Regions from separate parts of the Pseudoduganella sp. GW821-FHT11H04 genome, predicted to be linked through region 2. Evidence: predicted binding sites of a transcription regulator. Region 2 holds the regulator's gene; the other holds the start of a gene.

The links. The regulator sigma-54, encoded in region 2, starts transcription at its own class of promoters, with help from an activator protein. The targets are predictions, from matches to a motif close to TGGCANGNAANCTGCTTT.
Positions count from the first base shown of each region.
Region 1: a site for sigma-54 is predicted at 7,272-7,289, ahead of AC1RTP_RS09400 (PEP-CTERM sorting domain-containing protein). Genes of this name have one in related genera too.

Region 1 covers NZ_JBXARE010000003.1:500,966-511,333, reverse strand. Annotated here, with positions in the region: gene AC1RTP_RS09425 (HprK-related kinase A) at 1-358, shown strand, start outside; gene AC1RTP_RS09420 (nucleotidyltransferase family protein) at 312-1,454, shown strand; gene AC1RTP_RS09415 (lytic transglycosylase domain-containing protein) at 1,519-2,334, shown strand; gene prsT (XrtA/PEP-CTERM system TPR-repeat protein PrsT) at 2,465-5,239, shown strand; gene AC1RTP_RS09405 (nitroreductase family protein) at 5,200-6,276, opposite strand; gene AC1RTP_RS09400 (PEP-CTERM sorting domain-containing protein) at 6,341-7,210, opposite strand; gene AC1RTP_RS09395 (ThiF family adenylyltransferase) at 7,394-8,272, opposite strand; gene AC1RTP_RS09390 (N-acyl amino acid synthase FeeM domain-containing protein) at 8,284-9,051, opposite strand; gene prsT (XrtA/PEP-CTERM system TPR-repeat protein PrsT) at 9,384-10,368, opposite strand, start outside.
Region 2 covers NZ_JBXARE010000010.1:88,540-98,907, reverse strand. Annotated here, with positions in the region: gene AC1RTP_RS20615 (NYN domain-containing protein) at 1-399, shown strand, start outside; gene AC1RTP_RS20610 (MOSC domain-containing protein) at 459-1,310, shown strand; gene AC1RTP_RS20605 (GGDEF domain-containing protein) at 1,330-2,469, shown strand; gene AC1RTP_RS20600 (monovalent cation:proton antiporter family protein) at 2,581-4,560, opposite strand; gene AC1RTP_RS20595 (KpsF/GutQ family sugar-phosphate isomerase) at 4,618-5,640, shown strand; gene AC1RTP_RS20590 (KdsC family phosphatase) at 5,640-6,176, shown strand; gene lptC (LPS export ABC transporter periplasmic protein LptC) at 6,189-6,782, shown strand; gene lptA (lipopolysaccharide transport periplasmic protein LptA) at 6,795-7,403, shown strand; gene lptB (LPS export ABC transporter ATP-binding protein) at 7,406-8,161, shown strand; gene AC1RTP_RS20570 (RNA polymerase factor sigma-54) at 8,171-9,667, shown strand; gene hpf (ribosome hibernation-promoting factor, HPF/YfiA family) at 9,740-10,099, shown strand; gene AC1RTP_RS20560 (enoyl-CoA hydratase/isomerase family protein) at 10,165-10,368, shown strand, end outside.

The DNA.
Region 1 (10,368 bases), on a different contig from region 2:
CCGCTCCTACGTGCCGGATGCGGTGCTCAGCACGCCAGTGCGCGATACGCTGAAGGGCACGGTAGCCCATATGCGCGCGCCCGGCCTGGCCGTCCAGCGCGCTGCCGATACGGCCGTGCCAGCCTGGATCGTCTTCCCGCACTACCAGGCAGGCGCCGCCACCACGCTGGAAGCACTGCCGCGCGCGGCGACCTTCATGGAATTGGCCGGCAACAGCTTCAATTACAGCGTGCTGGGCGCAGCGGGCTTCGACACCCTGGGCCGAGTGATCGACAGCGCCGCCGGCTTCCGTTTCCGCTATAGTGCGCTGGATGAAGCCCTGGACACCTTTGCCCGCCTCGATGACTTTGCCCGCTGATTTGCCGCTGCTGTTGCGCGTCCTGCGCGAGCCGCAGCACACGGCCAGCCTGTCGCCGGCTGCCTGGGAATTGCTGTTGCGCCAGGCCGACAGCGCCAACCTCGGCGCCACCCTGCACTATTGGCTGGAGCAGCACGGCATGCTCGCGCAAGCCCTGCCGCAAGCACGCGAGCAACTGTGGTGGAACTCGGTGCAGGCACGCCGCCACAGCCAGGCCACCTACTGGGAAATCCGTCTGATCGGCGAGGCGCTGGCGGGGCTTGGGCTGCCGCTCCTGCTGCTCAAGGGCGGCGCTTATGCCGCAGCCGGCTTGCCGCCCGCCGCCGGCCGCCTGTTCTCCGACATCGACATCCTGGTGCCGGAGGAAAGCCTGCCCCAAGTGGAAGCGGCCCTCATGTCCCACGGCTGGGTCGGTACCCTGCACGACGCCTATGACCAGCGCTACTACCGCGAATGGATGCATGAGCTCCCGCCCATGACCCATATGCTGCGCCAGACCTCGATCGATGTGCACCACACCATCCTGCCGCGCACGGCTGCCCAGCGCCCCGATGCGCGCTTGCTGCGCGCAGCCGCCCGGCAGCTCACTGGCGACGCGGCGCCGCCCGGCGCCGCCATCCTGTCTCCGCTCGATATGGTGCTGCACAGCGCCACCCATTTGTTCGCGGACGGCGAATTCGACAAAGGCATGCGTGACTTGTGGGACCTGCACCGCCTGCTGACCCATTTCGGCCAGCACGAGACGGGCTTCTGGGAAGCGCTGCCGGCGCGAGCGCGCCAGTTGGAATTGCAACGCTTCATGTTCTACGGCTTGCGCTATAGCAGCATGCTGCTCGGCACGCCGGTACCACCCGCCACCTTCGCGGCCCTGGCGCCGGACGGCCCGGCGCCCGCCCTGCAAGCCGTGATGGATGCGCTGTTCCTGCGCTCCCTGCTGCCGCACCACGCCAGCTGCCGCGGCGCCGGCGCTGCACTTGCCGACTTTTTCCTGTATGTACGCGGCAACTGGCTGCGCATGCCACCGCTGCGCCTGGCGCGCCACCTGTTCCATAAGGCATTTTTGACGCCGAAAAACTCGCAAGGCGCGCCCGCATAACGGCAGCAACTGCCAGCGCCCCGACGCTACAATTGTTGGGTCGTCGCTTTGCACCGGAGCTTGCATGCGATTTCCAGCTGTCGTGGCGGCCACCCTGCTGGCCCACGCTGCCTGCGCGCAGAATGCCGCCACCCTTTTCGACCAAGCCCAGCGCCTGGAACACGGCGAAGGCGTGACGCGTGACCTGGACCAGGCCGCAGCGCTGTACTGCCGCGCTGCCCGCCTGGGCGCCCCCGACGCCCAATATGCGCTGGGCTGGATGTATGCCAACGGCCGAGGCGTGCCGCATGATGACCGCATGGCTTGGCGCCTGTTTGGCCTGGCCGCCGAGCAAGGCTATGCCGCCGGCACGCGCATGCAGGCGCTGCTGCCGGCCGCACCGGACGCCGCCCTGCCCGACTGCATGGCGCCCGAGCCGGCCCTGCTGCTGGACGACGATGGCCCGGCGCCCGTCTTTAGCGAAGCAGCGCAGCGGGTGCGCCCGCTGGTCGAGCGACTGGCGCCCGGCTTCGGTCTCGACCCTGAGCTGGTGATGGCCATCATCGCCGTCGAGTCGGGCTTCAATCCCCAATCCGTCTCGAGCAAGAATGCGCGCGGCCTGATGCAGCTGATCCCGGCCACCGCCCAGCGTTTCAATGTGCGCGACAGCTTTAACCCGGAACAGAACATCCGCGGCGGCATGGCCTACCTGCGCTGGCTGTTGGCCAATTTCCGCGGCGACGTGACCCTGGTGGCGGCCGCCTACAACGCCGGTGAGCAGGCCGTGCAGCGTTACGGCGGCGTGCCGCCCTATGCGGAAACGCGCGATTATGTGCTCAAGGTAAAGCGCCTGTACCGGCGCACCTTCCACGAGTATTCAGCGTCCCCGCAATTCCAGTAGCTTTTTTTGCAACAGTACTGGAAACGTAGGGAAATTAGCCATTCCGTGAGATATTATTGACAACTATTAAAGTTGTGCCAACCCTGCCGCATGCCTAGCGCAGCGCGGCGCCCAACCGAGGAAATGAGTCATGCCGCGTCGCGCCCTCCGCCCAGCTGTAAGTGCCTCCCTTTTGCTCACCTGCCTGCTGCTTGGCGCCGGACTATCCGGCTGCGGACGCAACGACAACAGTGCTTCGCTGATGGCAGAGGCCCGTCAATACCAGGAGAAAGGCAATTTCGAGGCGGCCCTGATCCAGCTGAAGAACGCCGCCCTCAAGGCGCCGGAAGACGCCGAAGTGCGCGTACAACTGGCGCGCCTCTACAACCTCACTGGAGATCCCGTAACGGCCGAGAAGGAAGTGCGCAAGGCAATAACCCTGGGCATGGACAGCGCACGCACGGCGCCGGAACTGGTCAAGGCGCTCAACGCGCAAGGCCAGGCACAGAAGGCGATCGACGAAAGCAATGCGGCGAAGCAAAGTCCCGAGCTGCTGGCCGCGCGCGGCGACGCCTGGCTGGCACTGAACAAGGCGGCCAACGCACAGGAGTCGTTCGAAAAAGCGCTGGCGGCCCGGCCGGGCTATATCGATGCGCTGATCGGCAAGGCCCGCGTAGCGGCATTGAACAAAGACTTAGACAGCGCGATTCGCTTCACTGACGAGGCGGCCAAATCCAACCCCAAGGATGCGTCGGTGCCCTTCTTCAAGGCAAGGCTGCTGCGCGCCCAAGGCAAACCGGCGGAGGCGCTCGCCACCTTCGGCGAAGCCATCAAGCTCAAACCCGACCATATCAATGCCCGGGTTGAACGCGCCGTGCTGGAAATCGGCGCCAAGAATTTCGAAGCGGCGCAGGCCGACATCGAGGCAGTACTGAAGTTCGCGCCTAACGCACCGATGGCCTTGTTCGCACAAGGCCTGCTTGAATTCACCCAGGGCGATTACCCGGCCGCCCAGGAGTCGCTGCAAAAAGTGCTGAGCGCGGTGCCGGACCATCTGCCCTCGATCCTGCTGTTAGGCTCGGCCTCGGCAGCGATGGGCAATTTCGAGCAAGCCGAAATGCATACGCGCTTCTACCTCGCCAGCTTCCCGAACAACAAGTACGCGCTCAAGCTGCTGGCGCAGATCCAGCTGAAAAACCGCCAGCCCCTGGATGCTGCCGCCACCCTGACGCCCCTGCTCAAGGGTGATACCGACGACACCCAGCTGCTGGCACTGGCCGGCGAATCGTCGATGCGCTCAGGCGACTTCGGCAAAGCCCGGCAGTACTTCGAGAAGGCCAGCTCGCTGGCGCCGCAGACAGCCGCTTTGCACACCTCGCTGGGCATGACCAAGCTGGGCCAGGGCGACCAGCAAGGCGGCGTCGCCGAGCTGGAACGGGCCACGGCGCTCGATCCGAAATCGGAAGAGACGGCGACTACCCTGGTCACCACCGAGCTGCGGCTGAAGCATTACGACAAGGCGCTGGCGGCGGCACAGAAGCTGATTGCGGCGCAACCGCAGAGCGCCACGGCGCGCAATCTGGAAGGCAGCGTCTACATCAGCAAAGGCGACCGCGCCGCGGCGCGCGCCAGCTTCGAAAAAGCAGCCAGCCTAAAGGCGGACTTGCTGGTGCCGGTGCGCAACCTGGCGCTGATGGATGTGCAAGACAAGCAAGTGGATGCGGCAAGGAAGCGCCTGGCGGCCTTCGTTGAGAAAAACCAGCGGGACAGCGAAGCGATGGTGACGCTGTCGCAGTTGGAGACGAGCCAGAATCGCCCGGAACAAAGCAGGATCTGGCTCGAAAAGGCATACGCCGCCAATCCGCAAGCAGTCGGTCCGGCGCGGATGTTGGCGACGCACTACCTTCGCACCAAGGAAGTGGCCAAGGCCATCACCCTTTTGCGCAAGCTGCAGACCGAGCATCCAACCGATGCCGAAGTGCTCGACCTGTTGGGCCAGGCCCAGCTCGCCACCAACAATGCACAAGGTGCGCTCGAGACCTATAGCAAACTGGTCAATGTGGTGCCGAAGTCGGCCGACCCGCACCTGCGCCTGGCTTCCGTCCACGCCAAACTGAAAAACCTGCCGGCAGCCGAGGGCGAGCTGAAGAAAGCGCTCGCGGTGGATCCAACCTCCCTGCCCGCACGCTATGCCCAGCTGGAACTGGCAATGTTGAAGGGGCCGACTGATGAAGCGCTGTCGCTGGCGCGCAAGATCCAGGAGGTCGCGCCGAAAGCGGCCGAGCCGCTGATCCTGGAGGGCACCATCCTGACGGCGCAAAAAAAGCCCGAGGCCGCGCTCAAGGCATATGAGCGCGCTTTTGCCCTGGCTGAGACGCCATTGCTGGCGGTCCGGCTAGCCTCTTCGATGAGGTCTTTAGGCAAGGGCAAGGAATCGGACGCCAGGCTGATGCAATGGCAGAAGGAGCACGGCACTGATCCGGTCATCGTGATCTATATGGGCGAAAGCGCGCTGGTTGATAAGCAGTACAAGCCCGCTGCCGCGCTGTTTGAACTCGTGCTCAAATCCGACCCGGACAATCCGGCCGTGCTCAACAACCTGGCCCTGGCTTACCAGGCGCAGAAGGATCCGCGCGCCCTGGCCACGGCCGAGCGGGCGATGAAACTGGCGCCGAAGAGCGCCGGGATCATTGATACGCTTGGGTGGATGCTGGCGCAGCAAGGCGATGTCCAGCGTGCCCTGCCGCTGCTGCGAAAAGCAGTTGAGCTTGCCCCAACAATGCCGGAACCGCGTTATCACCTGGCGTTTGCGCTGAACCAGGCGGGCGACAAGAAAGCCGCCCGCCAGGAACTCGATCGGCTGCTTGCCGATACCAAGGATTTCCCTCAGCTGGACGATGCCAAATCTTTACTGAAAACTCTTTGACGCAATATCTTGTCCAGCGGCAGCCTGCGTGAACGCACCGGGTCGACCGTCGGCAAGCCCACGCGCAAGATCATATGCAGCTGCTGGCCCGGCGACAGCGCCAGCAGCTCGCCGACTGCCGCTTCGACCGCACTGATCTTGCCTTCGAAACCTGCGGGCAAGCTGCCCTCATGCAGGCGGTTCAGCTGGTCCGGGACCACATAAAACGGCTGTACCGCAGCGCCGGCCAGATTCATCTCGCTCCACACGCGCGTCAGCAAGCGCCCGGCATCGATCACGTCGCCCCGGCCGCTTCCTCCGGAGATGCAGACCAGGGCCGGCGCGGTCGAGATCTGGCCTATCTCAGCCAGCGCCATCAGCTTGTACATGCCAAAGCGATTCAAGGTGGCCATCCGCTCCCAGTTGGAAATGAAGCGCATCAACGCGTCACCGCCGGGCGGCAAGCCCAGCGTCTTCATATCGAGGCCGTCGCCCCGCGCCACTTCATCCGGTGTATGGCGCAGGCAGTCGAACAGCCAGCGGTGCAAGCCGGGATTACAAAAGCGCGCTTCGGCGCTGGCACGCACCTGCTGTACCAATTGCTTCCTGGCCGCCGCATCGGTGAGCACCGAAATCCGGTTGCTGCCTTCGCTGCTGGCACGCAGCATGTCGAGCAGGGTCGGTGGCAAGGGATCGGTACGGTAGGGAAAGCGATTGGTGTGCCGCGCCGCCGGTCCTGCCGGCGCGTTGAAGTGCCCCGGCTGCGAAGGCAGCGCCAGGGTGCCATACGGCTGCTCGCCCGCCGCGCTCCAATGCCATTGAGCGTCGAGGCCATTGGCAGCGAGCGCGGCGCTGATATTTTGCGCGACGCCGCCGATGCCGAGCAAGGTGGCATGACTTTCCGGGCCAAACACAGCGGTGGCGGCATGCCGCTGCGCAAAGGCCAGTCCTAAAGCGCTGCCGTCCCAATCGATGTAGAAAGCCTGGCCGTTATCGGCTGTCGGCGCCAGCGCGCCCGTCTCGGCAAGCCGGACAATGAAATCGGGTGTTGCCGTCATTCCCCTCTCCCAATGAAAAAAGCCCGACTCGCAAGACGGGCTTTGCAAAGTTTGCGCCTACTGCTTATTTGGCGCGGCGGCGGCGAATGGTGCCAAGGCCGAGCAGGCCAAGGGCCATCAGTGCCAGGCTTGCTGGTTCAGGAACCGCTGCAACGCGGCCAGCCAGCGAGGCCACACCGGCTAGAGGCAGGTAGCCAGCAGGTGGACGGCCGACCAGGCTGAACGACGTAGTCAGGTCGAAATCGGAGCAGGTCGAACCAAGGACGCAACCTTTATGGTTGTCGACCGCGTTCGTATCCAGTGCCGCGATCACTGCAGCCAGGCCGCCAATGATGTTCAGCTGGCCGATGCCGGTACCGGAATCGGTCGAGCCCGAACCGAAATTGGTACCGGTCGCTTGCAGGGTACCGGTCCGGCCAGACAACAGGTCCAGGAAGTCGGACCCGGCCAGTGACAGCCACAGGGTGCCGTTGGTCGCTTGGGACAGTAATTGTGCTTCAGTGGCGTTGGCAAACGGATTAAAGTCCATCGTCGCGCCGGTGCCGACGTAGAAATTCACGAAGCCGCCGGTGAAGTCGAGGTCGGTTGGGCTGCCGCCTGCCTTAGCGGTGAAGCCCCAGAAGCGGAAAGTCAGTTCACAAGTAAGTGGACCGCCCTGGCAGTAGTTCAGGTTGCCGTTAATCGAGTTGACGCGGCCATAACCTGCGATCTGCGCACCAGCGCCGAACGATGGAACGCCCGCGGTTCCCAAGGTCGTTGCGCCTGGAGCGGTACCGCCGCTGTAGTCGGAAACAAAGCGCTCATAAACTTCAGCAGCTTCGAAGTGCGGCGTGCCTGCATTACCAATATTGATGCCGCCGACATAGCCTGCAAATGCTGGTGCACTGCCAATTGCTAAGGTCAGTGCCAGCAGGTGTTTCTTAAACTTAATCATGTGTTTCTCCATTTAAATTGGAATTCGCTTTTTCATGATGTATCTGTGCGCTGTTAGCTATTAAGCATTAATCGGGCCAGCTTTTGAATGTCGCGAATTTTCAATTACTTAGGTGAGACAAGCGGGATGAGCGATTTGGCGTTGTCAATTTTTTCGACATAGAGCTTTTATCAACGACAGTCACTACTTGAGCAGGGCCTTGGCGAACACGCGTTTGCCCACTTGCAATGCTAGTTGCGTCAATGGATTTCGATGACCGCCTGGGCGCCAAGTGCGCACGAGTTTGTCGCGGTAAGCGTCGTACTGGAAGCCGCGCGGGGCGGCCAGTACCGTGCCGCGTTTGAGCAGGATTTTCAATGCCTGGGTGCCCGCCACGCCGGCGCAAAGCTGGCAGGCCATGATGGTCGAAGGCCCGCGCCGTTCGGCCAGGTTGACCGCTTCCGGCCATACGAGATAAGGCCGGTGCAGGCCCGCCGGAGCCACGCCCACCATGAAGCGCAGCGCCTTCTCCAATTCCGGCCGGTCGCCCCAGCCGAAGTATTCTTCAAACGTCATGCCGCCCGGCATGAAGGTCATGCAAGCGGCGCCCATGCCCAGCGGCGCCACCGTTACGGCGGGAATGCCGCGCGCCGCGCACATGGCAAACATTTGCTGTCGCGCATCGAAGGCGAAGAAATCGAGCCCGTCAATGTAGAGGTCGATCCCATCCAGGAACTGCGCCATATTGCCGGCGTCAACGCCCTGGCCAAACACTTCGATCTGCGCCTCGGGATTGATGTCGCGCGCAATGCGCGCCGCCACGTCGGCCTTGGGCAGGCCCATGGTCGACATGAAGGCCGCCGCCTGTCGGTTCAGGTTGGCAATATCAAAGGCATCGAAATCTGCAATATGAAAGTGCGTAATGCCCAGGCGGGCCAGGGTCAGCAAATGCACGCCCCCGACTCCGCCCACGCCGGCGATCGCCACGCGCTTATTCTTGAGCTGTGCCTGTTCGTCCGGGGTCACCCAACCAATATTTCGCGAGAACGCCACGTCATACGAGAATGAGAAGGCGTCCGCCATAGGGCTCCCCGCTATTGAATGTTTTTCAGGCGACTGATAATGCCGCGCTCTTCACGCGGCGAGTAGAACATTGGATAAAACGAGCGCGCTGCCATTGCCGCGTCCGCACCCTGGCCGCCCAGCTTTTCGATCTGTTCAGAAACATAGGCCAGGTCCACCACCAGCAAGTAAGCAGGGGCGTCGACACGCGGATTGGTCTTCAACTCGCCCAGGCGCTTGAAGCCAAGCATGGCTTCGTAAAAACGGCGATGGCGCGGGTTGATCTCGATAAAGATATGTGTGCAGTTGTGCAAGTCGCGCGCATAAATCACCGACAGGTGGAATAGCGAAGCCATCTGCGATTTGCTGCCGCCATTGTCGAATGCCAGCTTGGTGATTTCACACACACGGGCGCCCGGAATCATGCGCACCGTGTCGACTTCTTCCTTGAAAATTTCATCGGCCATGATGCCGATTGAAGAGTCCAGTCCTAGCGTCAGGGTGCCGACTACCTCGCCTTTGTCGCTGGCGGTGAGCGTGATCCGGTTCGGATCGTCGGTCAGTTTATGGGTCCCGGCATAACCTCGCCAGGAGTACATCTTGTTTATTAGCAAGCTGGCCTTGCTTCGGCCTTCGAGCGTATCAATCATGCGGATACCAAAAGATTTTTCGTCGGTGACCAGATCTTCCATATTCTCCGGAAGCAGGTCTTCGAGCGTGGCGCGCGCATGGGCATGGGAATCGGCTGGCATGGCCCTGACGGGCTCACCTTCCAGCACTGGGACAGCTGTTCCATTCATGGCTCTATCCTCCTTTGGCACCCGCTAGCCTTTCGGCGAGCATTTACCAATGAGTCCAGCGAGCGGCGCGGACACCGGACTCATCGGCAAAATATAGTGCATTCCAATCCGGTGGGCAATGCGCGCACGATTGATGCCGAGACGAAAATGTATCGAAATGCAAGCGAGCTATGTAAAAAATACCAACATCTCATGTTGGCACGGAGGCGTTCGACACACAATACCCGGCACGCGGTTATTGCGAAAAAGACTCCATTGTTTTCAAATAAACAACGAATGCAGAGGGGAATGCCCCCGCGCAGCAGATGGCGCGGGGGGCGAAGAGTTGCTACTTATTCAAACTGCTTTTGCAAGTTACGTGCTTCTTCGGTTTGAGCGAAGCGGGTATCGGTCATGGCTTCCTGCAATTCCTTGCGGGCGCCGGCTTTGTCGCCTTTTTTCCAGAGCGCGGCCGCATAGTGGCCGCGGATCTCGCTGGCTTTGGGCGCCAGATCGCTGGCCTTCTTCAGCATGGGCACCGCACGGTCGAGCTGGTTTTGCTCAGCCAAAATCCAGCCCAAGGTGTCCATGACGGTCGGGTTTTCGCCCGCCAGCTGGCTGGCTTTTTCCGCCGTCGGCAGGGCGCGCTTGTCCTTTTCCTGCTGGTAGGACCAGGCCAGGTTGTTGAGTGCAGCCACATTATCCGGCGCCTTGCCGATCACGGCTTCCAGTTGGCCAATGGCCTGCTTGTACTGTTTGGCCGCGATGCTGAGCTCGGCCGAGTACATCATGCCCAACGGTTCGTCCGGGTGGGCCTTGCGCCAAGAAGCGACCTGGGCATCAGCCTCGGCCGCACGATTGGACCCGCGCAGCGCGCTCGCCAGTTTCATCAAGAGTTCCGGGCGCGCCTGCAGGGCAAAGGCTTGCTGGTAGGGCGTCACGGCTTGGGCCGGCTTGCCGAGCTTCATCTGCAGCTCGCCTTCCATCACGAAGCCGGCGGCTTGCTTAGGCTGCGATTTCTGCAGGCCGCGCGCGACGGCCAAGGCATCGTCAGGCTTGTTTTGCAGCAGGGCCAGGTCGGCTTGCATTAGGTAGGCCGGGATAAAGTCGGGAGCCAGGCCCAGCGCTTTCTTGACGCTGGCCTGGGCGCCAGACAAGTCCTGCTTTTGCACCTGGACACCGGCCAGGAACAGCTGCGGTTGTGGCGCTTTCGGCATCGCGCCAGCCAGCTTGCTGAAGGTTTCATAAGCGCCAGGCAAGTCGCCCGACATTTGCTGGGCGCGGCCCATCAATTCCAGCACGATCGGCACGGAAGCATGGGTCACCAGCACCTTGCGC
Region 2 (10,368 bases):
GGCGAGGGCGATGTAGTGCCCGCTGCTGCAGCAGTTGAAGTTCCGGCAGATGCCGAAGTTGCCGCCGTGGCGGGAGTAGAGGAGCTTGCTCCGGTGGTGGAGGCCGTCGCTGAAGCCCCGGCCGAAGCGCCTGCTAAAGCTCCTGCCAAGCGCACCCGTGCTGCGGCCAAAAAGCCGGCTGCCAAGAAGACCAGCTCGCGCGGCAGCAAGGTAGCGCAAGCCGCGGCCGATGCGGCGGAAGCGGTGCAGCAGGCGGAGGCGGTGCTGGCTGCGGCTTCCGAAGCTGCGGTGGTGGCAGAAGCGGCGGCAGTGGAGGCGCCAAAGCGCGCCAAGAAGCCGGGCATGCACAAGCCTTCCGCGCGCAGCAAGCTGCCGAAGAAGCCGAAAGCAGAAGCGTAATTTCGAACAATCGCCGTGCAACGCACGGCGATGTTTTTTCTGCCATACTCCCGGGCACTATGCCCTTCATCTCCGAACTCACACTCTACCCGATCAAGTCCTGCGCCGGCCTGTCGCTGAAGCATGCGACGCTCACCCGCGCCGGCCTGATGACCGAGCAAATCTACGACCGTGAATGGATGCTGGTCGACGCCAACGGCATCGCCCTGACCCAGCGTGAGCATCCGCGCATGGCCCTGATCGTGCCGCGCCTGAAATCGGAAACCATGGAGCTGCGCGCGCCCGGCATGCTGCAACTGGAGATCCCCCTGGGCCTGCCGGATCCGGAGACCGCGCCAAGCCTGCAAGTCCAGGTCTGGGACGATACCGTGCTCGCCTACGATTGCGACGACCTCACCGCCACCTGGTTCAGCAAGTTCCTCGGCATCGAATGCCGCCTGGTGCGCTTCCACGCCAACGCAAAGCGCCTGACCAGTGGCAAATGGACCAATGGCGACCAGCACCCAACCCTGTTCTCCGACGGCTACCCGATCCTGGTGATCGGCACCGGTTCCTTGCAAGACCTCAATGAGAAACTGCAGCAGCAGGGCCGCCAGCCGCTGCCGATGAACCGCTTCCGCGCCAACCTGATCGTCGGCGACCTGGATGCCTTTGAAGAGGACTACACCGAAGCATTCCGCATCGGCGAGGCCGTCCTGAAGCCGGTTAAGCCCTGCGCGCGCTGTCCTATGCCGTCGGTTGACCAGTCCACCGGCGAATTCGGCCCCGACCCGCTGGACATCCTGCAAAGCTACCGCGCCAAGCCGGAAGTCGATGGCGGCATCTGCTTCGGCATGAATGCAATCGTTACAACGGGTGATGGCGTAAAACTATCGGTTGGCGACCAAATCGAGGTTACACTGTCGTTTTAGTAGTGAATGGCGGCGGGCGATGGAGATCACGCAGAAAATCACGGGCAAGCAACCCACCCAGGCGGAACTGGCGGCGGAAAACCAGTCCCTGCGCGCCCGTCTTGCCTACCTGATCGACCAGGCCGAACGCAATCACTCGATCATGACGCGCCACCAGGCGTTTGACCTGGAAATCGTCGGCGCGGCCAGCTTTCCCGAACTGATTGGCACCATTTTCCGCACCTTGCCGGTGATTTCCGATCTGGATGCGGTGACCCTGACCCTGGTCGACGTGGATGACGATATCCGCAACGTGATGGAAAAGCTGGGCGTCAATTTCTCTGAATTTCCCGACCTGGTGTTCGTTCCCGACGTGGCGGACCTGGCCTTCGATTTCGAGCCTGGCCACGCGCCCAAGCCACATCTTGGCATGTTCGACGCGCAGAAGCACGGCCGCCAATTTCCGCAACCGGGCGCACGCCTGCAAAGCGTGGGCGTGGTGCCGCTGCTGCGCAACAAGCGCCTGATTGGTTCACTGAACCTGGGCAGCGCGGACCCGACGCGCTTTTCACCTAGCCTGGGCACGGACTTCGTTGAGCATATGGCGTCCATCATCGCCATCTGCCTGGAGAACGTGATCTCCAATGAGATGCTGAAATACATGGGGCTGACCGATGCGCTGACCGGCGTGTTCAACCGCCGCTATGTCGATCGCCGCCTGCTGGAAGAGATTTCACGTGCGCGCCGGCAGTCGTATCCGGTGTCGTTCATGTACATCGATATCGACCATTTCAAGCGGGTCAACGATACCGTGGGCCATGGCGGCGGCGATGAGGTGCTGCGTGAGGTGGCTAGCCGGATCAAGGCTGAACTGCGGCTGTCGGATGCCTTGGCGCGCTTTGGCGGCGAGGAGTTTGTGGTGCTGCTGATTGATGCGGACCTGGAGAGCGCCACCTATGTTGGCGAGCGCATTCGCGCCGGGATTGCGGCCAGCATGATTGAGCTGTCGCATGGGGTGAAGGTGTCGATTACTGCGTCGGTTGGAGTGTCCAGCCTGGCGCAGGTGCCGGAGGATGCGAAGCCGGAGGAGCAGGCGGCGCAGCTGATTGAGCAGGCGGATGAGGCGCTGTATCAGGCCAAGGAAGGCGGGCGGAATCGGGTGATCCGGTTCGCGGCCTGAACCCGGTAAACCTGGGTCAGACCCAAGGGTCTTACCCTGAGACGCGACGGTTGCAGGTGCGGGTCTGACCCTTGCCGGATGGCCGTCCCGTCGTACCCTGGGTTACCGGGTTTAAGCCAGCAGATCACTCTCCGCGCGCGACACTTCTTCCGCCGTCCCGCGCAACACCACCACATCCCCCGCCTCGAGTGTCACGCCTGGTTCCGCATCCAGGCGCGTCTTCCCGCGCCGGATCGCCGAAATCTCCGCTCCCGTCTCATCCAGCCCCAGATCCCGCACACACTTGCCGATGCACGAAGCCTGCTCGCCCAGCGGCACCGAATGCAAGCGCACCATCTCCGCCTCCTCACCGCTATCGCTCGCCCCGTGGAAGTAGCCGCGTAACGACGCATACCGCTCCTCACGCGCCCGCTGCACGCGGTGCACCACGCGGCGCAGCGGCACGCCCAGCATCACCAGCGCATGGGACGCTAGCATCAGCGAGCCTTCCATCAGTTCCGGCACCACCTCTGCCGCACCGGCTTCCTTCAGCCGGTCCAGGTCCGAATCATCGTGCGAGCGCACGATCACCGGCAGCTCCGGCGCGAGTTCATGCACCAGGTGCAGCACCTTCAGCGCGGAAGGCGTGGAGGCATAGGTAATCACCACCGCCGATGCGCGCTTGATGCCCGCCGCCACCAGCGACTCGCGCCGCGCGGCATCGCCGTAGGAAACGTTGGCGCCGGCCGCCTGTGCTTCCTGCACGCGGATCGGATCCAGGTCCAGCGCCTGGTAAGCAATCTTTTCCTCGGAAAGCAGGGTGGCCAGCGACTGGCCCGAGCGGCCAAAGCCCGCCACGATCACATGCTTTTGCGCCGACATCGTGCGCGCCGCGATATTGGTCAGGTTCAGCGACTGCATCATCCACTCATTGGCGGAGAACTTCATCACGATCCTGTCCGACTGCTCGATCAGGAAAGGCGCCAGCAGCATGGACAGCACCATCGAAGCCAGCACCACCTGCACTACGAAAGGATCGACCAGCTTCATGCCGCCCACCACGTTCAGCAGCACGAAGCCGAATTCGCCCGCCTGCGCCAGCGCCAGGCCGGTGCGCATGGAAGTCGAGGTGGAAGCGCCGAACAGGCGCGCCAGGCCTGCAATCAGGGTGAATTTGAGCAGCACCGGGCCGGTCAGCAGCACCAGTACCAGCCACCAGTTTTCCAGCACCACGCGCGCATTGAGCAGCATGCCCACGGTGATGAAGAACAGGCCAAGCAGCACGTCGCGGAAAGGCTTGATGTCCTCTTCCACCTGATGCTTGTATTCGGTCTCGGAAATCAGCATGCCCGCCAGGAAGGCGCCCAGTGCCATCGACAGGCCGGCCTGCTCGGTGATCCATGCCGCGCCCAGCGTTACCAGCAGCAGGTTAAGCATGAACAGTTCCTGCGAGCGGCGCAGCACGACGATGGTGAACCACTTGCGCATCACCTTCTGGCCCAGGAACAGCAGCAGGATCAGCACCACGGCCGCCTTCAGGCCCGCCAGGCCCAGGGTCTTGGGCAGGTCGGCCGGATTCTGCGCCAGCGCCGGGATCAGGATCAGCAGGGGTACCACCGCCAAGTCCTGGAACAGCAGGATGCCGATGATCTTGCGGCCATGCTCGCTTTCCAATTCCAGCCGCTCTGTGAGCAATTTGACCACAATCGCGGTGGAAGACATGGCCAGTGCGCCGCCCAGGGCGAACGAAGCCTGCCACCCCAGGTGGATGGAGGGCGGCAACAGGAAATGGATGATCCAGCCAAATAGCATGGTGGCGGCGATGGTCAGCCCCACCTGGGCCATGCCCAGCCCGAACACGATGGAGCGCATGGCCATCAGCTTGGGCAGGGAAAATTCCAGCCCGATCGAGAACATCAGGAACACCACCCCGAACTCGCCTAGCAGCTCGGTGGCGTGGCTTTGCTCCGCCAGCCCCATGGCATGGGGGCCCAGCAGGATGCCGACGGCCAGGTAGCCCAGCATCGGCGGCAAATGCATCATACGGAAGGCAACCACGCCCAAAACGGCGCTGCCTAAGAGGAGAAGAGTCAGTTCAAGAGGCGTGAACATCCGTTGTTGTTTTGTCTGGCAAGTTTTTTGCTTATCTAATTCGGCTATACTTCGGGCATGAGTGTAACCCATGAAAAAACAATGCTGAAATCTTTTGATGCCAAGACCGCAACCCGTGCCCTGGAACTGGCGCGCGAGGCCCTGCAGATCGAGACGGACGCCCTGGCCGCGCTGAATGCGCGTCTGGCGAACGACGAGACTGTGGGCCAGGCCGTGTCCCTGTTGCTGCAATGCAAGGGCCGCGTCGTGGTTTCCGGCATTGGCAAGTCTGGCCATATCGGCAAGAAAATCGCCGCCACCCTGGCCTCCACCGGCACCCCGGCCCTGTTCGTGCACCCGGCTGAAGCCGCGCACGGTGACCTGGGCATGGTGACCCCGGAAGACGTGGTGATCGCGATTTCCTATTCCGGCGAAGCGGCCGAACTGATGGCCATCCTGCCTGTGGTCAAGCGCATGGGCGGCCACGTGATCGCCATGACTGGCAAGCCGACTTCGAGCCTGGCCAAGATCGCCGACGTGCACCTGGACGTATCGGTAGCCAAGGAAGCCTGCCCGATGAACCTGGCGCCGACCGCATCGACCACCGTCACGCTGGCGCTGGGCGACGCGATTGCCGTGACCCTGCTGGACTTGCGCGGCTTCAAGGAAGAAGATTTCGCCCGTTCCCACCCTGGTGGCGCCCTGGGCCGCCGCCTGCTGACCCATGTGCGCGATGTGATGCGCAAGGACGGCGCCATTCCGGCCGTGGGCCTGGAAACGCGCCTGCCGGACGCCCTGCTTGAAATCACGCAGAAGGGCATGGGCATGACCGCCATCGTCGATGCGGCGAACAAACCGGTCGGCGTGTTCACCGACGGCGATTTGCGCCGCATGATCGAGAAGGTGCAGGACTTCACCAAGGTCGTCATCAAGGACGTCATGCACCTGAACCCGCGCACCATCGGCCCCGACCAATTGGCGGTTGACGCCGTGGCGGTGATGGAAGAATTCCGCATCAACCAGATGCTGGTGGTGGACCCGGACGGCACGCTGGTTGGCGCGCTGCACATTCACGACCTGACACGCGCCAAGGTGATCTGATGACGCTCAATCGTGAAGACCTGGTCGCGCGCGCTGCCAAAGTACGCCTGTTCATCTTCGACGTGGACGGCGTGCTGACGGACGGCAGCCTGACTTACGGCGCCGATGGCGAGTCGGTGAAGACCTTCAACGTGCACGACGGCCTTGGCATCAAGCTGCTGCAGGAGGCCGGCATCAAGACCGCGATCATTTCCGCCCGCCGCACGCCTATCGTGCTGGCGCGCGCCAAGGACCTGGGTATCGATTACGTGCACCAGGGCGGTCATGACAAGCTGACCCCATTCAAGGCCCTGCTGAACGAGTTGGGGCTGGAAGAAGAGCAGGTCGCCTTCATCGGCGACGACGTGGTGGACCTGCCACTGCTGCGCCGTGTCGGCTTTGCCGTCAGCGTGCCGAATGGCCGCAAGGAAGCGCATCAGCATGCCCACTACATCACGGAAGCTGCGGGCGGCCGCGGTGCGGTGCGTGAAGCCTGCGAATTCGTGCTGCACGCAACCGGTAATTACGAGCGCGTAATGGCGCAGTTCCTGGTGTAAAAGGATCGAGCGATGCGCAACCAGAGGATAGCCCACCGCTTCCGCCTTTCCGTCGGCATGATATTGGTGCTGCTGGCGGCGCTCGGCAGCTTCTATCTGCTCGAACTGCTGAACCGCGCGGGTGAACAGATGCAGGCCGACAAGCGCGCCAATGAGCCGGATTACATCATCGAGAATTTTTCCTTCGTCCACATGTCGAAGGATGGCAAGCCAAGCTATATCATTGCCGGCGACAAGCTGACGCATCGTCCTATCGACGATTCGTCCGTGATCGACAAGCCGCGTGTTCATAGCCTGGCCAGCGAGCGTCCGCCGATGGAGATCCTGTCGGAGACGGCGCGCGTGGACCAGGGAAATAGCCGGGTCACACTGAACGGCAAGGTCACGATCGACCGCGCCCCGGCGCCGAACGCGCAAGCGCTGCATATGGCAACGGAAAAGCTGGTGGTCTTCCCTGACGAAGACCGCATGGAAACCGACGTCCCGGTGAAGATGAAAATCGGCGCCACGACTGCCTCGGCCAACAGCATGCGCGCCAATAACGCAACGCGCGAAATGCACCTGCAAGGCGCTGGCACGCTGGTGCTGCCGCCGAAGGCACAATAAAAAGGAATGAATATGAAACGACTACTGTTGTCGGCTGCCCTGCTGCTTTGCGCAGCCGAGCCGGCGCTGGCCGAAAAGGCCGACTCCTACAAGCCTACCGTCATCAATTACGCCTCGATGGATATCGATGACGTGAAGCAGATCACCATCCTGTCGGGCGGCGTCAAGCTCTCGCGCGGCACCCTGACCATGACCGCCGAACGCGCCTTCGTCAAGCAGTCGCCGGAAGGCTTCCAGCAGGTGACCCTGTTCGGTGACGGTAAGAAGGCCACCTTCCGCCAGAAGCGTGATGGCGCTGGCGACCAGTGGGTGGAAGGTGATGCCGACCGAATCGAATACGACGAGCAGGTCGAATTGGTGAAGATGTTCACCAAGGCCACCATCCGTCGCCTGGAAGGCGGCAAGCAGAATGATGAAGTGCAGGGCGAGTTCATTTCCTACGACAGCCGTAAGGAGTTCTTCAGCGTGCGCAATACCGCAACCGGCGAGAGCAAGCCGGGCGGCGGCCGTGGCACCATGGTGATCCAGCCTTCGCGCACCGAGCCGCCCGCGGCATCGGCCGCAGCGTCGGCCGCGGCATCGGCTACAACCACGCCTCCTACCACGTCGGAGAAGAAGTAAGCATGCAAGCAAATTCCTGCGCCAGCACGCTGGTCGTGCGCGGCCTCCAGAAAACTTACGGCAAGCGCCAGGTAGTGCACGACGTGTCGCTGCAAGTCGATTGCGGCGAAGTGGTGGGCCTGCTGGGTCCTAACGGCGCCGGCAAGACCACCTCCTTCTACATGATCGTGGGCCTGGTGGCCTCGGACGCCGGCACCATCGATATCGGCGGCACCGACGTCTCCAGCCTGCCGATCCACAAACGCGCTACGCTGGGCCTGTCCTACCTGCCGCAGGAAGCTTCGGTGTTCCGTAAGCTGACGGTGGAAGAGAATATCCGCGCCGTGCTGGAGATCCAAAAGGTCGACGGCAAGGCGCTTAGCAAAGCCGAAATCGACCAGCGCCTGGAAGCCCTGCTGGCGGACTTGCAGATCGAGAAGCTGCGCGAGAACCAGGCCCTGTCGCTATCCGGTGGTGAGCGCCGCCGCGTGGAGATCGCGCGCGCACTGGCTACCAATCCGCGCTTCGTGCTGCTGGACGAACCGTTCGCCGGCGTCGACCCGATCGCCGTGATCGAAATCCAACGAATCGTGCGTTTCCTGAAGGAGCGCAACATCGGCGTTCTGATCACCGACCATAATGTACGGGAGACCCTCGGCATTTGCGACCGCGCCTACATCATCAACCAGGGCGCCGTGCTGGCTTCGGGCCGCCCGGACGACATCATTGCCAATGAATCCGTACGCCGCGTTTATCTCGGCGAACACTTCCGCATGTAAGCGAAGGCCATGAAACAAACACTGCAACTGCGAACCTCGCAACACCTGGCGCTGACGCCGCAGCTGCAACAATCCATCCGCCTGCTGCAGCTGTCCACGCTGGAGCTGCACCAGGAGTTGGAACAGCTGCTCGGCGACAATCCGATGCTGGAGCGTCTTGACGATCCGCTCGACCACTCTGTGCGGCTGCTGGCCGATGGCGCCATCAGCCAGGGTAGCGGCAATGGCACCGAAGGCCCCGCCACGCCAGCGCAGGAAAGTGCGCCGGGCGAGTGTGGCGAAGCCCCGGCCGCAGCCTCCGAAGGCGACGCCTATGAAGGCGGCGAAGGCGAGGGCGGCAACGGCAGCGACGACACGGACTGGAGTTCCAGCTCCGGCAGCAAATCTGCCGACGACGAAGACAGCCGCCCGCAGCTGGAAGCTTCCGGCTGCACCTTGCGCGAACACTTGCTGGAACAGATGCGAGTGACCGTACAGGAGCCGCGCGACCGCGCCCTGATGGAAATGATCATCGACGCGCTGGACGACAATGGCTACCTGGAAGAGCCGCTGGAAGAAATCCACGAGCGTCTGCCGCCCGAGCTGGAAATCGAACTGGATGACCTTCGCTGCAGCCTGGTGCTGTTGCAAAGCTTTGACCCGGCCGGCGTGGCCGCACGCAATGCTTCCGAATGCCTGGCGCTGCAGATCAAGCGCATGCCAGGCGTGCCGATGGTGACGCGCCGCATGGCGCTGGTCATCGTCGAGAAGCACCTGGCATGGTTCGCCCAGCGCGAGTTCACCAAACTGAAAAAAGCCCTCGACTGCGACGACGAAGATTTGCGCGAAGCGCAGTGCGTCATCCGCCAGTGCAACCCGCACCCGGGCGCCGAGTTCGCATCGGGCGATTCCGATTACGTCGTGCCCGACGTGATCGTGAAGAAGGGCCGCGGCGGCTGGCTGGTCATGCTGAATAACGACGTGGTGCCGCGCCTGCGTGTGAACGCGCTGTACGCCAACCTGCTCAAGCAGGGCAAAAGCGAGTCGCAGATGAACGGCCAGCTGCAGGAAGCTAAGTGGCTGATCAAGAATATGCGCCAGCGCTTCGACACCATCCTGCGCGTCGCGGAAGCGATAGTAGAAAGACAAAAGAATTTTTTCAGCCATGGCGCGGTCGCCATGAGGCCCCTTGTGTTGCGTGAAATTGCTGATACACTGGGACTACACGAGAGCACTATTTCTCGCGTAACAACTCAAAAATATATGCTCACCCCGCATGGCATGTTTGAGTTGAAATATTTCTTTGGTAGCCACGTCGCGACCGAAGCTGGGGGTGAAGCTTCATCGACTGCGATACGGGCACTGATCGTGCAACTGACAGGAGCAGAAGACCCGAAAAATCCTTTATCCGACAGTAAGATTGCGGACATGCTGGGAGAACAAGGCATGGTGATTGCGCGACGGACTGTTGCCAAATATCGAGAAGCGTTGAAAATCCCTCCGGTAAGCCTCCGCAAATCTTTGTAGTGCAGTGCATGGGTTCCTCTGTGCGTTTCGGCGTACACGAACTCGAGAGCGACATCATCTTTAGGAGTGTGTATGAATCTCACCATCAGTGGACATCATGTCGAAGTGACCCCGGCCATTCGCGAGTACGTGCAGAGCAAGCTGGAACGAGTCAAGCGCCATTTCGATCAAGTAATCGATATTGCTGTCATCCTGACTGTAGATAACCTCACCGAGAAAGAGAAACGTCAGAAAGCGGAAATCAACCTGCGCATGTCTGGCAAAACTGTTTACGTCGAAAGCCTGTCGCAAGATCTCTACGCCGCCATCGATACCCTGATTGATAAACTGGATCGCCAGGTCATGAAATACAAAGACCGTGTGCAGAACCACAGTCATGCGGCCATCAAGCATTTCCCGGATACGTACGAAGCACCACCCACCGCCATGTAAAGGACTGGCCGTGTAGCACACCAAAGGGCGCAATTGGCGCCCTTTTTTGCGGTTAAAATATTTGCATGAGCGAACACGTCCAAACCCATATCTCCAACGGCACCGGCTTCATCACGCTGGACCGCCCTAAAGCCCTCAATTCCTTGTCCCTCGACATGGTGCGCGCAATGACCCAGGCGCTGCTGGATTGGCGCGATAACGCGTCTGTGGCCGCCGTGGTTGTGCGGAGCACCAGCGAACGCGCCCTGTGCGCAGGCGGCGATATCCGC